One region of the Paenibacillus sp. P3E genome, then DNA from elsewhere that is predicted to be linked to it. Evidence: riboswitches for the same ligand, from Rfam matches in the RefSeq annotation. Region 1 holds a riboswitch; the other holds the start of a gene.
The links. Region 1 has a riboswitch for cyclic di-GMP ahead of A3842_RS28895 (S-layer homology domain-containing protein). Riboswitches for the same ligand answer to the same signal wherever they lie in the genome.

Region 1 (5,670 bases):
CCTTCCCCAGCTGTGGCAGGAACGCGTGCTTGTGCATTTGAACTAACCGTCTTTAGAATCAGTTTTCATACAAGAGATATGGGGGCGCCTGAGCTGTATGCCTAAGGCGCCCGCTTGCTTATTCTTCACGAGAGGAGCGTGCAGGATGAAACAGAGACAACGCGGCCTGATGCTGGCCCTGGCTCCGTTTGTGCTGATGGTGCTGGCCTTTCAGGTGGTGCCTGTCTTCTCCATGCTGTCGGGCAGCTTCCGCAGCTCGGACGAAGCGGGTTTCACCCTGGCCAACTACCGGCATGCGCTGAGCAGTGCCTACTATATGCAGGCGATCAAGAACAGCCTGCTAATCTCCGTCCTCTCCAGCCTGATCGGGGTGGGTGTAGGGCTTCTATGTGCATACTGTATTACCCGCTTTGCCCCTGCGGTACGGGACCGGCTGCTGATGCTGTCCAATATGACCTCGAACTTTGCCGGGGTTCCGCTGGCTTTTGCCTACATTATTCTGCTTGGCAACAATGGCGTGTTCACGCTGCTGTTCAAACAGTGGGGCTGGAGCGTATTTGGCGGATTTAACCTGTACAGCTGGTCCGGTCTGATTCTGGTGTACGTCTATTTCCAGATTCCGCTGGCCTTATTGCTGCTGTACCCGGCGTTCTATGGCATCCGGGAGCAGTGGAGGGAAGCGGCTTCCCTGCTTGGAGCAGGATCCTGGCAGTTCTGGAAGACGGTCGGTCTGCCGGTGTTGTCTCCGGCAATCTTCGGTACACTTGGCATTCTCTTCGCCAATGCGATGGGCGCTTATGCTACTGCCTACGCGCTGGTTGGCGGGAACTATAATCTGCTCGCTGTCCGTATCGGTTCATTAGTTGCTGGTGATGTGGTGACCCAGCCGGAGATGGGCAGCACCCTGGCGGTTCTGCTTGCACTAAGTACGCTGCTGGCTGTGTTCCTTAATCAGCGGATGGTACGGCGGATGGAAGGATTCGGCGGCAGAATTCCTGCCAGGCAGGAGCGCAGCAGCGGACGATCCAACCGGCGCTGGCCAGCAGTCCGTGAGGAGGCGGGACCATGAATACGCGCAAAGCGGGCTTCGCCCCGCGCACCTTCATGCTCCTGCTCATGGTCTATCTGCTGCTGCCGCTGCTGGCAACGGGATTATATGCTTTTGCCCAGGATTGGCAGAATACGCTGCTGCCCCGCAGCTGGACACTTAACTGGTTCAGTGACATGTTCCGGGATATCCGCTTTCTGGAGGCGCTGTGGACTTCGCTGTATCTGTGCATCATCAGCGTGCTGCTCAGTCTTGCCGTGATGCTGCCGGCTGTTTTTGTCATTACGGTTTATTTTCCGCGCTGGGAGAGCTTCATGAAGGGAATTGTTGTTCTGCCTTACGCTGTGCCGGGAGTTGTGGCGGCTGTAGGCCTGATCCGCACCTATTCCTCTGGCCCATTCGACATTTCGGGTACCGCTTATTTGCTGGTAGGGGCGTATTTCGTGGTCATCCTGCCGTATATGTATCAGGGCATCCGCAACAGCTTGCTGAGTGTATCGGCTGTAGAGCTGCTGAATGCCGCTGAGCTGCTTGGGGCCAAGAGACGGACTGCTTTTGTAAATGTGATTCTGCCGAATATCTGGCCGGGGGTCATGGTCTCCGCGCTGTTGTCCTTCTCCGTGCTGTTTGGGGAGTTCGTACTGACGAATATGCTGGTGGGAGGCCATATCCAGACGATTCAGGTCTATTTGTACCAGCGGGTGGGGGAAAGCGGACATTTGGCCAGCGCGATTGCCATTTCCTATTTTGTATTTATTCTGCTGCTGTCGGCCGTGCTGATGAAGCTTGGCATGAAGATTAAAGGGCAGGCGAAGTAAGGTCTAGCGGCCGGAGGTCCACAATAAGGGGGATAAAGGAATGGAAGATTATCTGAAGCTGGAAGGTGTCCGCAAAAGCTTTGGTGATACGCCTGTGCTGGCTGGAGTAGATCTGAACATCGCAGAGGGGGAGCTGATCACGCTGCTGGGCCCTTCCGGCTGCGGCAAAAGCACGCTCCTGCGCTGCATCGCCGGGCTGACTGAGCTGGACAGCGGCAGTATCAGGCTCGCGGACAAGGAGCTGACGAAGCTGCCGCCGCGCAGCAGGGATGTGGGCATGGTGTTCCAATCCTATGCGCTGTTCCCCAATCTGACCGTCAGCCAGAATGTGGAATACGGAATGCGCATGCGCGGCGTTGCACCGGCGGCACGGCGCAGCCGGTGCGAAGAACTGCTGGCGCTGGTCGATCTCGAAGACAAGCGCGGTGTCTATCCGCAGGCGCTGTCCGGTGGACAGCAGCAGCGGGTGGCGCTGGCGCGCTCGCTGGCCGTCCAGCCGAAGCTGCTGCTGCTGGACGAACCGCTCAGCGCGCTCGACGCCAAAATCCGCAAGAATCTGCGCGCGGAAATCCGCGATATTCAGCGGCGGCTGGGCATGACGACGCTGTTCGTGACCCACGACCAGGAGGAAGCGCTGATCCTCTCGGACCGGATCTGCATCATGAACCAGGGGCGCATGGTGCAGGAAGGTTCCCCGGAGCAGCTGTACACAGCGCCCCGCACAGAATTCGCGGCCCGGTTCATGGGCAGCTATAACGTATTCAACCGGGCGGAGGCACTCGCGCTGTTCCGCAGGATCGACAGCCGCTCCGACCGTTTTGCAATCCGCCCCGAGGCGGTAACCCTGCTGGCTGAAGGTGAAGCAATTCAGGATGATGCGGATGGCATGGTGGATGTACGCGGACAGGTTCAGTCCGTGTCGATTCTGGGCAATATCATCCGCGCCACGGTCATGGCCGAGGGGATCAGTCTGACCGTAGACCTGCTGAATGACGGCCGCTGGCTGCGGGTTCGGGAAGGGGATTGTGTGACCCTGTTGCTTGATCCCTCCCAGCTGCTGCATCTGGAGCAGGAGGGGGCGTAGAGGCGGGGATATAAGTCCTGACTCCAAGGCTTAGCGTCGATCCTTTCGCTGGAATGGACGTTTGCTATGTGTATCGCTCAACATTCTTAAACTATGATTACTTTTCGTTGATATACAAATTTATGTGGAAAAACTACCACTAATCAGCTGGCATTACGATATCGCAGCACTGAAGTGGAAAAAGTAAAACTAAAAATCTACTTTCAGCCCGAATTATCCATATTGATCAATATTAAGTGGATTAATTCCAACTAATGCTAGTATTACTACGATTTATCGGAAATTAAGTGTATAAATTCCAACTAATCTCCATCGTGCATAGATGAGCTAGCATTTTCGTTCAGCATAAACGGTATAGAGTTGATTTAGAATCGATCTCTGTGCATCAATGAATCTCTGTAGGAACAGAGAATTCATTGGGTAGTGTATTCTAATTCTTAAATTCGGCTTATACACCGCCAAGCAGCGAACATGCGCGGGGAGGAGGAAGAGTGAGCGCCTGATTTCACTTCTTTCACTTCTTCCGCTTCTTCCACTTCTTCTAATCCTTTCTATGCAAACCCGTTCTGCCCGAATGGCCTTGACTGTTGCCCGTCCGTCGTGCTGTTCATTCCCCGTTCTTGTTCTTCGGCCCGCCTCTTCGCTCTCCACTGTCCCGTCTCTTGCCCTGTCCAGTGAACCTCCCGAGTGACCATATTCATGCTATAATGGGAAGGCATTGTAGAGGGATTTACAGGAAGGAGCAGTACCCTGATGGAAGTAACTGCACAAGAGGTAGCGGAGTGGATGGTCAAGGAGATCCGTTTTACGGGAACCCTGTACCAGACCGCTGCGATTGAATATGTGAAGGCTAATTTTGGCGAGCAGTTTGTATTTGTGAATGAGAACGGGAATGCTTCGTTGTCCAAGGATGTGAAGAAGGCCTTCCGCAAGCTGCACGGCGGAAGAATCGCCTGGGACCGTGACGGATTCCTGTGGGCATGGACTTGAAATATGCCCCCGGGCCAGCTATGATGCTGGTGACCGTTGAAGCCCTTTTTGCTTGTCCAGTAGAAGAAGTATAGAAGCTGACTATAAACCACATGCGGGGCATCTCCTACATGTGGTTTTTTTCTATGTCCAAATCCCTAAAAAAGGAAAAAATAGAACATCTTAATTCTACAGGAATAAATTCCGATAATGATAGAGTCCTGTACATCGAAAGTCACGAATACATAAGGGTAAAGGGACTGAAAACCGAGTTTGGAACAAAGGCAAATCCGTACGAAAGTCGGAGACGCAAAGCCACGGGCCTACTTCATCCGGGAAGGATGTTAGGGCAGCCGGGCCGCTCAAGGCACTTGGTTTTTTGGCGTGCCTACAAATAGTGCTGGGGGAGAGAAGTGAATGAGGTTGGAAAGGGAAATGAAGTTGTCGCGGCCCCTTGTGGCCGCAGTGGCGGTGGTATGTATGCTTGGAGGCCTGTTAAGCGGGGGGTTCAGCATGAAGCAGGTCTCGGCAGCGGGGACAGATCCGGGCAGAACGGACTACAGTGTATCCGGTGACCGGATCGTATGGCTGGAAGCAGATGCAGGCGGGGTCAAACAGGTGCACGCGCTGAATCAATCCAGTGGTGCGGGTACGGTACTTACGACGAGCTCATCCGCCAAGGACGCCCCTTCTGTGGGCGGCAGTATTGCCGTGTGGGCGGACAAGGGAACGGAGCAGGAAGCTTCCCTGAACTGGGATATCTACTCTGCAAATCTTGCAACAGGCACCCGCATCAAGCTTAACAAGCAGTCCGGCCAATATGGGAATCCGACTACGGATGGAGTTGGCGTGGTCTGGTACGAGCGCAAAAATTACGGCAGCATGATCTATCATGATCTGGCTACGGGGGTTGAAGCCGACCTCGGCGAAGGACGGTTCCCGGTACTGGCAGGTGGAGATGTGGTGTATAAGAATGCCCGTGACGGGGGCCTCAGTCTGCTGGATGTAAGCAGTGGAGTCACGCGTGCGCTTATTAGTCTGGGCGGAGCGAATTACGTGGACTGGTTTGTTTTTAACGGGAGCCATGTGCTGTTTAAGCAAAAGAACGGCGCCTCTGAGAGTAAGTATGTGCTTCTGAATATCAAAGACCTGACGGCACAGCCTGTGGATCTCACGGAGATGAAGCCTGGAGGAACAGAGTATGCCTTCATGTCCATAGGCGGAGGACAGGCCGTTTTTCAAGAGGATGTTAACGGTGCAGTTACGCTGCAGCAGGTGGATCTCTCTACTTATGCAGTGAAGCCTTTGCCGGCGGTACCGGCCGGGGCGAAGCTGATCGGAATTAACGGAAGTAAGCTGTTGTACAGCAAGAAAGACGACTACATAGAATCAGTGGAATTAAAAGATGGAAACCTCCCGACTCCAAGTCCGGGAACAACTCCATCCCCGGGTACAACGCCAAATCCAGGTACCGGCTCGAACTCGGGCTCAACCCCGGAAGTGAAGATCCCTGTAATAACCGGAGCCAAGGATAGTCAGGTTATCGGCAGTGCTGGCGGTATCTTGTCTGTACTGAATGGCTTGGCGCGGCTGGAGATTTCAGCAGGAACCTTCAAGGATAATACCACTGTAAGCTTGGCCCAGGCAGAGCTGGAGACACAGGCACTGATCGACGCAAACGGCAAAAAACTGCTGAAGGCAGGTTCCGCCTGGCAGATACAAGCGAGTTCTCCATTTCTGATCCCGGCCAA
Region 2 (5,670 bases), on a different contig from region 1:
CTGGCGCAGGATGGAGGAGATGACGCCGTCCTCCTCCGCGCTGATCTCCAGGTTGACCTTATCAGTCTCCAGTTCAGCGAGCACATCCCCCTGACCGACCGTATCCCCCTCTTTTACCAGCCATTTGTAGATCGTTCCTTCGGAAATAGATTCGCCCAAATCAGGTACTTTAATTTCGGACACAGGCCCTTACCTCCCCAAATAGAATAGTTTACGTTACCGAGACACCGCCCTCTATCTGGAAGACGGTACAGCCGCTTGTACTTGCGAGTTCAATTTCAGGGCTTCTGTTACTATACGACGCTGCTCAAAAGTATGCACGTCCGCATATCCGCTAGCCGGGCTGGATCGCTCCGGACGGCCGATATACTGCACCTTGACGTTCTGCGGGGCGATGGCCCGCAGCCGGGGCTCGGCATAACTCCAGCCGCCCATGTTCTTCGGTTCTTCCTGCAGCCACACAATTTCCGTAAGGGAACCCATCGCACTGAGGTGTGCAGCCAGTTCCCGTTCAGGGAATGGATAGAGCTGCTCCAGACGGAGGATATGCAGCCAGGACCAGTCTTGATCCTTGGCGGCCTCCAGCTCCGTCTGCAGATCGAGAGTCACCTTGCCGCTGCACACTACCAGCCGTTTGATCTCCCCGGGACTGCCGCCAAGAAGCGGCTCGGAAAGTACAGGCTGGAATCCGCCGGAAGCCAGCTCGGCTCCGGAGGAGGTGCTGCGCGGGTTGCGGATCAGGCTCTTCGGAGCCATGATCACGAGCGGGCGGGCCTCTCCCTTGCCGCACAAGGCTGCCTGGCGGCGCAGAAGATGAAAATACTGCGCTGCGGAGCTCAGGTTCGCCACAGTCCAGTTCTCCTCAGCGGAGAGCTGCAGATACCGTTCCAGCCGGGCACTGGAGTGCTCAGGGCCTTGCCCTTCATATCCATGCGGCAGCAGGATCGTCAGATTGCTGCGTTGGGTCCATTTCGCGCGTCCGGCAGCAATGAACTGGTCGATAATAACCTGAGCAGCATTGGCGAAATCGCCATACTGTGCTTCCCAGATCACGAAGGTTTCTGGCGCGAACACATTGTAGCCGTATTCGTAGCCGAGTACCGAGGCTTCTGAGAGCGGGCTGTTGTACACCCCGAAGGATGCCTTGGAATCGCTAAGCTGGTGCAGCGGAGAGAACAGTGCACCTGTCTCGCTGTCGTGCAGCACCAGATGACGGTGGGCGAAGGTTCCACGCTGGGAATCCTGGCCGCTCAGGCGGATCGGTGTACCGTCCTTCAGGATAGTGGCGAATGCCAGCGTTTCGGCCAGTGCCCAGTCTACCCGTTCTCCGTCCTTCAGCGCATCCTTGCGGCGCTGCAGAATTCGCTCCAGCTTCGGATAGACCTTGAAGCCGTCCGGTACCGTCAGCAGTTCCCGGTTGATCAGCTGCAGTTGCTCCAGCTGCACCGCCGTGGATTGCGGCTGAGTTGCTTCCGTTTCGAGCGGTACCGAGGTTTTGGCTTCTCCGTTCTTGCGCTTGCCATCCTTCATCAGGTCGAAGGCTTCCTGAAGCACTTTTTCCGCATCAAGGTTCATCTGGTTCACATCATCTGCCGTGATGATCTTCTCCCGCTGCAGGCGTTCCGCATAGACACGATAGACGGTCGGATGGTTACGCACTCTGCCATACACAATCGGCTGGGTGGTTTCAGGATCATCCATCTCATTATGACCGTGGCGGCGGTATCCAATCAGATCGATCACGAAATCCTTCTTAAATTGATTGCGGTAGGCGCTAGCCAGGCGGACAGCGGAGATGCAGGCCTCCGGATCATCGGCATTGACGTGAACCACAGGGATTTCATAGCCTTTGGCAAGGTCACTGGCATAATGGGTGGAACGGGAATCTTCACTTTCGGTAGTGAATCCGATCCGGTTATTGACGATAATATGCACCGTACCGCCGTTGGAGTACCCTTTGAGCTTGCCGATGTTGAGCGTTTCCGCAACAATTCCTTCGCCCGGAAAAGCGGCATCCCCGTGCATCAGTACAGCCATGGCCTTGTTCGTGTCGAGCTGCGGCAAACCCGGGGAATTCCGGTCTTCCTGAGCTGCACGTGTAAAGCCTTCAACGACAGGGTTGACGAATTCCAGATGGCTCGGGTTATTGGCCAGTGTAATACGGGTACGGACGGTCTCGCCCTCGCGCACGGCGCGGTCAGCACCCAAATGGTATTTCACATCGCCGGTCCAGCCGTAGTTAATGCCCATGGAGCCTTCGGAAGGGAAAAGCTCCTTGTTCGGAGAATGATGGAATTCCGAGAAAATAATATCATAGGGCTTCCCGAGAATATGAGCCAGTACATTCAGACGTCCGCGGTGGGCCATGCCCATCAGGATATGCTCTGCACCATCATGCGCGGCGGCACGGACAATCTCGTCCAGCATGGGCACCAGCGCGTCATTGCCTTCCAGGCTGAAGCGTTTTTGGCCGACAAAGGTCTTATGCAGGAAGGTCTCGAACTGCTCTACCTGGATCAGGCGGTTCAGCAGCTCCTTGCGCTCGGTATTGTTCAGCGGCGCGGGGGAGCTTGTAGACTCCGCCTGACCGTTCAGCCAGCGAAGCTCCTGTTCGTCATGCACATGTCCGAATTCGTAGGCGATAGTCTGCGTATATGCCTGACGCATCCGGTGAACGGCATCCCATGCGGTATGAACATCCGGCGGCGCATTCTCCCAGATCAGCGAGGCAGGCAAGGCAATCAGGTCCTCGCGGGTCAAGTCATAGGTTTCATAATCCAGCCATTTCGCCATAGGGCTGTTAACCTGCTCCAGCGGATCGATATTGGCGGCCATATGGCCATATATACGAATATTGGCGATTAGCTTGGAAGCTCGTACGGCCTTTCTCAGCCACTCGGTGTCTCCCGAAAGGGCCGGCTGCGGAGCCTGAACGGCATCCGGAGCGAGCGGAGGAGGGCCGGAAACGGTAAACAAATCGCGGTAATGATGTTCTACGGATGAAGGATCATGAACAAATTGCTCATATTTCTCTTGAATGTAGCCCAGATTGGGGCCGTGATACTTACTCCAAATGGATTCGTTATAGGGCTCTTTAACTGCCATGAATACATCCTCCTAACGGATGAACTCCACGTGCGGCATGAGGCTTGGGCGCCCAGTGGAGCTGCGATGGTTGCGGTTTCATTCCTCATCTTATTGTGCTACTTTCAAGGCGTGTAATCAATTCATACTTTCGGGGAATCCGTTCGCAAAACGGCATGATTCAGTCCTCAAATGATGGAAAACGGATATCGGTTACCTGAAGCTGGATGTGAACAGGGTGATCCGGTAATAATTACCCATGGATGCCACCGAAGGCTTCATGAATAGTTCCTAAAGTCATATCTATTGGACAAATCCCAGCAAAAAAAACTGTTCTTTTGCACTACTTGTCATAAAAAATTTCCATAAATCGACACACTTTTCTCGTGAGAACTTATATAATGTTATTGCGGATAACGGTTTCATTGTTTTCTAACCAGATCCTTTCATGTAAAGGATCCAGTAAAGGGTAAACCTGCTGAAAGGCAGGGACACAAAGTCTCGGGTCTAATGTAGAAAGGCTTCAACTACTACGACGGCCGGACTGCCTGGGGACGCAAAAATTCTAGGAGGAGATATCTTGGATAAGTCCAACCAGGGGAATGACGGAGAACTGCTGATGGGTGATCTGGATCTAGAATGGGTGTATTTGCTGATGTCGGCGAAGAAAGCAGGCATCGGGGCAGATGAAATCCGCCAGTTTTTAAGTGAAAAGACAACGTTGCAGGTAATGTAGGGGCGTTTACTTTGCGGGAATACATACAGAAAAGGGCACAGCGCCAGACGCTGTGCCCTTTTCTGTATCGCTGGAGCCTTAGGACAACCGCCCGTTATTGATCCTTTTGCTCTAGCCGCCATTTTTGATAATCGAGGAATTCTTTGAATTCCCGTTTGCTTATGCCGGAAGCCATGGCTTCTTGAACGAGCCGGAACCATTCGCCATCTAGTGCGGATTCGTCAGTCTCTGAGGGCTCGCCATAGAGCAGGCTGTGGATAGACACCTGGAGCGCATCGGCGATTTTTTCGATGAATTGAATAGAGGGGTTGGATTGGATATTTCTTTCTACATTGCTTAAGTATGATTTTGCCACATCTGACTTGTCCGCTAATTCGGATAAGGACCAGCCTTTTTCCAGACGGAGTTGGTGGATGCGACTTCCCATATTATCCGGCACGATTACAACGCCCCTCCGTACTTATTGTTAAAATATAAGGATTTAACTGTTCTATGCCATCAATCATCCTTATATTTCTCGCTGAAACGGCTATTTGAAGGCGATACGTAGTATTGCTGCTTCGGAAGCATAAGCTTGTAAAAGACGACGTAGCCGTTTCCAATTGAAATATAAGAATGTATATGCTTGACGCTATACATTGTCCTTCTATTTATGGAGAAACGGATACCGCCTCTTTCGGAGGACGGCGAAGACGTTTCTTTTTATCAGTATAACAAATTTCCGTAAAATGGACAAAAATCAATCGTTACAAAGAAAAAACAGCCTAATCTGCTCCGGCTTCGGAATCAGGGTAGGCTGCTTCAGAATGCAGTCCGTTATGAATTAATAATCTTTTTTAGGGCCTTGTTTGGCCTCGAAGTTCCAAGTCAGCTTCAGCTTATCCTTTTGGAAATAGTTCTGTGCTTCACCATTGTCAACGAATTCGAACTTGACTGTAAAGCTGTCGCTGCTCTGAGCTTTGATACCGTCGGCTTCCGTCCAGATTTGATCCAGACCGGTATTGTTTACAAGATCGGGGGTTTGGCTCTTCAGGGCATCCAGTGTGGTTTCGTATACGACAACCTCCGGTGTGAGAATGGTTCCTTTATCATTATTCTTCAGGAATTTAACCTTGATGAATTTGCTGAGATCGACACCGTTGTTGTCGCCGAGCGTATCTGTAATCTCTGTAGTGGTCTTCAGCAATACTGAGCCGATGTCCAGGGTTCCGTCATTTTTGAGCTTGAAGGTTTTGGTTACAGTATCACCCGGTTTCAGGTTAGGGATATCCACGATTACGGAAGGATCAGAATTCAGATCCAGCGTACCTGCTGCGAAGGTTGCCGTGCTTGTCGCAGTATCGCTGAAATATGCGAAGGTTCCTCCGCCAATCAAAGACAAACCGAGTGCTGCCGATGCCATGCCAAAACCCAATGTTTTCTTGATACCCATATTCTTATTCCTCCTCTGATTAGTAAAGCGAATGATAAATGTATATTGTATCTTCCGTTTCGTAGGCGGAAGCGGACAATCGGATCAGGGCTGTATGTCAGTTCCCGGAGGTGCCTGGGGAAGCACGGTGTTTTTTTTCTCAAGCGCCGTAAGAGCCTTCCATGAACTGTAGAGCGCATAAAGCAGGAGCAGAAGTCCGGGAACGATCATCAGGACCACACTGCCGGCTTTGGAGGCGGCAAAATTCATGGCATATCCTACATATGGAATGGTGACTCCGGTGTACTGGGCCACAATATTCCCTGAACTCACGGGCGTCATATCCGCAGCGTCATTGTTATCGCCTTTGGTATGATAGATGACCTCGCCGGCAGCGGTTTTTGCTGAAGCATCCACAATTCGGTGAGTGATCAGGATA

Region 2: it holds a riboswitch for cyclic di-GMP, as region 1 does, so the genes downstream of both, A3842_RS05225 (anti-repressor SinI family protein) here and A3842_RS28895 (S-layer homology domain-containing protein) in region 1, are expected to answer to the same signal.

What each region holds. Positions count from the first base shown of each region.
Region 1 covers NZ_LVWH01000223.1:10,048-15,717, reverse strand. The annotation lists gene A3842_RS28920 (ABC transporter substrate-binding protein) at 1-46, shown strand, start outside; gene A3842_RS28915 (ABC transporter permease) at 146-1,069, shown strand; gene A3842_RS28910 (ABC transporter permease) at 1,066-1,866, shown strand; gene A3842_RS28905 (ABC transporter ATP-binding protein) at 1,907-2,950, shown strand; gene A3842_RS32765 (hypothetical protein) at 3,502-3,669, opposite strand; gene A3842_RS28900 (DUF6953 family protein) at 3,704-3,940, shown strand; cyclic di-GMP riboswitch class I at 4,193-4,285, shown strand; gene A3842_RS28895 (S-layer homology domain-containing protein) at 4,337-5,670, shown strand, end outside.
Region 2 covers NZ_LVWH01000033.1:1,568-7,237, reverse strand. The annotation lists gene odhB (2-oxoglutarate dehydrogenase complex dihydrolipoyllysine-residue succinyltransferase) at 1-183, opposite strand, end outside; gene A3842_RS05230 (2-oxoglutarate dehydrogenase E1 component) at 235-3,105, opposite strand; cyclic di-GMP riboswitch class I at 3,543-3,636, shown strand; gene A3842_RS05225 (anti-repressor SinI family protein) at 3,665-3,820, shown strand; gene A3842_RS05220 (helix-turn-helix domain-containing protein) at 3,915-4,247, opposite strand; gene A3842_RS05215 (TasA family protein) at 4,644-5,252, opposite strand; gene sipW (signal peptidase I SipW) at 5,337-5,670, opposite strand, start outside.